Regions from separate parts of the Marinitoga piezophila KA3 genome, predicted to be linked through region 2. Evidence: riboswitches for the same ligand, from Rfam matches in the RefSeq annotation. Region 2 holds a riboswitch; the other holds the start of a gene.
The links. Region 2 has a riboswitch for thiamine pyrophosphate ahead of thiS (sulfur carrier protein ThiS). Riboswitches for the same ligand answer to the same signal wherever they lie in the genome.
Positions count from the first base shown of each region.

Region 1: linked by a shared signal. The riboswitch ahead of MARPI_RS08455 (thiamine ABC transporter substrate-binding protein) and the one ahead of thiS (sulfur carrier protein ThiS) in region 2 are both predicted to bind thiamine pyrophosphate.

Region 1 covers NC_016751.1:1,793,798-1,796,205, forward strand. Annotated here, with positions in the region: gene MARPI_RS08450 (DNA-directed RNA polymerase subunit beta') at 1-133, shown strand, start outside; gene MARPI_RS08455 (thiamine ABC transporter substrate-binding protein) at 178-1,149, opposite strand; TPP riboswitch at 1,223-1,333, opposite strand; gene MARPI_RS08460 (TetR/AcrR family transcriptional regulator) at 1,605-2,180, shown strand; gene MARPI_RS08465 (radical SAM/SPASM domain-containing protein) at 2,193-2,408, shown strand, end outside.
Region 2 covers NC_016751.1:880,380-882,787, forward strand. Annotated here, with positions in the region: gene rpsG (30S ribosomal protein S7) at 1-68, opposite strand, end outside; gene rpsL (30S ribosomal protein S12) at 81-455, opposite strand; gene MARPI_RS04360 (hypothetical protein) at 625-1,194, opposite strand; TPP riboswitch at 1,330-1,440, shown strand; gene thiS (sulfur carrier protein ThiS) at 1,496-1,693, shown strand; gene MARPI_RS04370 (thiazole synthase) at 1,686-2,408, shown strand, end outside.

The sequences.
Region 1 (2,408 bases), 910 kb from region 2:
TATAGTTGGACAGCCAATTCCAGCTGGAACAGGATTAAAAGCATTCTTAGAATCAGAAATCTCAATATTCGAATTACCAACATATCCAACAGAAGATACAAAAACAGATGAAAGCGAAAGCGCAGCATCATAATAGATAATAAAAAAGGCTCGGATTTTTCCGAGCCTTTTTTGTAATTAATACATAATTTCTTCCCATTCATCTAACCAATTTTCAAGATTCTTGTTCAATTCTTCTGAATCTATTGTTAAAACCTTTTCAGGAACAAGAGCATACTTAAATGCTTCAGGAAGTTTTACGTTAGTTACCGGGAACATCCATTGATTTAAAGGCACTTCTTTTTGAAAATCATCAAACAATAAGAATTCAATAAATCTTTTTGCAAGCTCAGGATTCTTTGTTCCTTTTACAATACCAGCGCCTTCTATTTGAATATAAGCTCCCTCTTGAGGAATAAAAGCTTTATACTTGGTGCTCTTATAATAATAATATGAATAAGCGCCATCTGTAGCATAACTTACCATCATAGGCGCTTCACCAGCTTCAAATTTTGCAAAGGCTTCTCCCCAACCTGGTGTAACTGTTAATATTGCTGGTTTTAACCTTTTCCAGAAATCTTTCCATTGATCTTTATATACTGCTATTGTCCATAACAAAAATGCCTGACCTGTACTGGAAGTTCGTGGATCCTGAATAATCAATTTCTTTTTTAACTTTGTTAAATCTTCAAAACTTTTAGGAACGGATTTTAATTTTTCTGGATCATAAACAATAGCAATTGCACCATAATCATATGGAATTAAATGATAACTTTTATCATAGATTAAGTCATCTTTTATCTTTGAAATATTTAAAGGTTTATATGGAATTACCAGATCTTCATTAATGGCCAACACAGAAAGCGACTGATCAAGACCAATAACTACATCAGCCTTTGGATTTTTCTTTTCAAGTTTAAGTCGTGAAAGCAAAGTTCCCCCGTCTCCAAGAACAACAACATTTACATCTACGTTATACATATTTTCAAATTTCTGAATAACCCCTTTCTTAATCCAGTCCAAACTGTCATAAACATAAACAGTTAGAGTTTTTGCAAATAGCAAAGAAGATAATAATAAAACACTTAAAAAAACAATACCCTTTTTCATGCACTCACCTCCAAATAATAAATTATAATTTTTAAAAGAAAAAACGCCTTCCGGCATGGAAGGCGTGATTGAATTATCCTTTTTACCGCACTCCCTACGCCGGTATTACCCGGATCAGGTGCTGGGGTCTAAGGCTTCCACCTTAATCTCAGCTGCGGTATCAGCAGCTCCCCCGGCGGGTTACTGTATTAACTTACAATTTTATTATACTCATCAATTACTAAAAAACTGTATAAATTAATAATTTTTAGAAACATAAAGGTTAATTTTTCTTGAAATATTTGACTGTCCAGTCAGTCATTTTTTTATTAGATAAAATATTGAATAACTCTGTTTTTAAGGTAATAGTAAATTGACCGTTCAGTTTTATGACTTTTTATGTCATAATTGAAACAAAATGAAAAAAGTATTATAATAATATTGACCGAACAGTCAGTCATGTATGAGGTGGTAATATGAATAATGACCGTAAAGAAAATTATAAAGAAGCTAAAAGAAAAAGCATAGCAGAAAAAGCACTTAATTTAATAATAAAAAAGGGATTGTCCAGTTTTACCATGGATGAAGTAGCAAAAGAGGCTGGAGTATCAAAAGGAACATTATATCTATATTTTGATAGCAAAGATTCATTAATAATAACGGCATTTTCCATACTTGTTGAAAGGTTAAAAAAATCACTTGAAATTATGATTCCTGAAAATACTTCAAAAGAAGAAAAAGCACGTGCAGTAATAAAATTATATGTGAAAGTATTAAAAGAATTTCCATCAGATGATTTATTAAGATTATTTGAGATATTAATTAATTCTATACATAATAAAAATAGAGCTAAAGAATTAACCAATTTATTTCATGAATATTATTCTCAACTATTTGAAATGTGGGAAGAATTTGTGCCGTCAAAAACCGCTGCAGTTGTTTTACAGGCTATGTTTGATGGTATAAGTATATATAAATCTGTTGGAGTTGAGTTTAAAGAAGGGGAATTATGTGAAGCTTTTGAATATATAATAGGAAAAATAATTTCATAAAGGAGGGATTTTATGAAAATCCTTGATAATATGAAAAACATGATGATGAAACAGGCTTCAAAATTGGTAACAAATGTTGTTAGAAACTCAGAGGTTGAAGATCTTGCAAAATTATTGAGAACACTGGAAAAATTTGCAAAAGAACCAACAAAAAGCGGTTTAAGGAAACTTGCCGAAGGCGCTGAAAGAAAAGATCCAATGCTTGTAAAATGGTCAGAGTTATTCAAA
Region 2 (2,408 bases):
GATACCAATACATCATTATATATTGGATCTGGTGTAACCGGTCTCTTTGGTGCTCTTCTTCTTCTCATTTACTTACCTCCTTACTTCTTAGGTCTTTTTGCGCCGTATTTACTTCTGCTCTGTTTTCTTCCTTCAACACCAGCTGCATCCAATGTACCTCTGATAATCTTATATCTAACACCTGGCAAGTCTTTAACCCTTCCGCCTCTTATTAATACATTGGAGTGTTCCTGTAAGTTATGACCTTCACCTGGAATATATGCTGTAACTTCAATTCCGTTTGAAAGTCTAACCCTTGCAATTTTTCTCAAAGCTGAGTTAGGTTTCTTAGGTGTCATTGTTGAAACCCTTACACATACACCTCTTTTTTGAGGATTGCTCTGTAATGCTGGAGATTTTGACTTTTTCTTTAGTTGTTTTCTTCCATGTCTAACAAGTTGATTTATCGTTGGCATATAATTTGTATTCCTCCTTTCAGAATTTTTAAAAATACCAAGTGTATTTTACCTCAGGTCTTTTTAATTTTCAATTAAAATGTTGTGATTTTTTTGTGAAGTTACAAAAACTAAAAAGTTTTATGTATTTTGTTACAGTACTATCCACGGTTTTGTGTGTACGATAACATTATAACTTTTCTTTTATTTTTTCAATAATCTCATTGAGGATAATATTTTTTGCAACTACTGCTATTCTATTATTATAATATTTAAAGTCCTCAGTAACATCTTTTATCGTTTCAATATCAAATTTTTTTAGTACTTCTTCAAAATCTTCTTTTTTATATTTTTTTTCTTCTTTCATTTCTATTTCAAGTAAAAATTTTTCCTCTATATTATACCTTATTTTATTAAAATCAACAAATTCATCAACAACAATTTCTGGATTATCATTTATCATATATCTTATTTTTGCTACCATTTTATATTTTATCAGATTTTCCAATTCCTGTGGTTTTTCTACTCTTTCTTTTTCTATTTTTTCATGTGCAATTTTTGTATTTGCTTTATATGCGTATGTCCATTTGTAATCATAATCTTTATTATTTTTTATTATTGAAAGCCTATATCTTTCTATTTCATTAATATCATCACGAATATACCATTGAACAATACCTATTTTCTTTATAGCCTTTTTTATTAATTCTTCACTTTCATCATTAGAAATAATATATTTTCTTTCAATTTCTATTGACATATAATCACCTCAAAATTGGTTTTATTTATTATATCATATTCATATTGCTCTCATTAAACATAATTATGATTATACTGAATAAATTCTTGAAAATTAAAAAAATTAATGATATAATCAAAATGAAAAGTGAATATTTATGATCCGCAGGGGAGCTGCTGATACCGCAGCTGAGAGTGAGGTGGAAACCTCTGACCCTCATAACTTGATCCGGATAATACCGGCGAAAGGAGCGGAGCAGAGAGTATAAAAAATCAATCTCCTGCTTCGTGCAGGAGATTTTTTTATATCAGGAGGTGATTTTTTGAAGGTATTTATAAATGGAAAAGAAAAGGTCTGTAAAAGCACCAATATAAAAGATTTAGTTGAAGAATTATCCCTTCATAACAAACCAATTGTCGTAATTAAAAACGGAGCCATTGTTTCAAAAAAAAGTTATCCTGATTCTCAAATTTCGGAAAAGGATAAAATTGAAATTATTACTGTTGTAGGAGGTGGTTGATATTAAATTTTATAATGAGGAAATAAATAATCTATTTTTTATGGGCACAGGAAAATTTAAGGATTATTCTATTATGAAAAAAGCTATTGAAGAAGCAAAAATTGAGGTTGTCACTGTTGCAATGAGAAGAGCATCATACGGAAGTTTAAATGAAAGTATTCTGGATTATATTAGTGCAAAAAAAATTATGGTAAACACTTCAGGTGCAAGGAACGCTGAAGAAGCTCTTTTAATTGCACAGGCTGGTAAAGAATTAATGAATACAGACTGGATAAAGATTGAAATTATAAATGATTCAAAGTATTTAATGCCTGATAATCAGGAAACTATAAAAGCCTGTAAATTATTAACAGAAAAAGGTTTTAAGGTTTTCCCTTATATGTGTCCTGATTTATATGATGCAAGAAAAATGATTGAAAATGGCGCTGAGGTTTTAATGCCTCTTGGTTCTCCTATAGGAACAAATAAAGGCTTTACTACAAAAGAACTTGTAAAAATTCTTCTAAATGAATTTGATGCGAAAATTATTATTGACGCTGGAATTGGAAAACCATCTCATGTTTCTGAAGCAATGGAAATTGGATGTCATGCTGTACTTGCAAATACTGCTGTTTCAATTGCGGAAGATCCTGTAAAAATGGTAAAAGCCTTTTCTTTAGCAGCTCAGGCTGGAAGACTGGCTTATCTGGCCGGAATTCCAGAAGAAAAAGAAGTG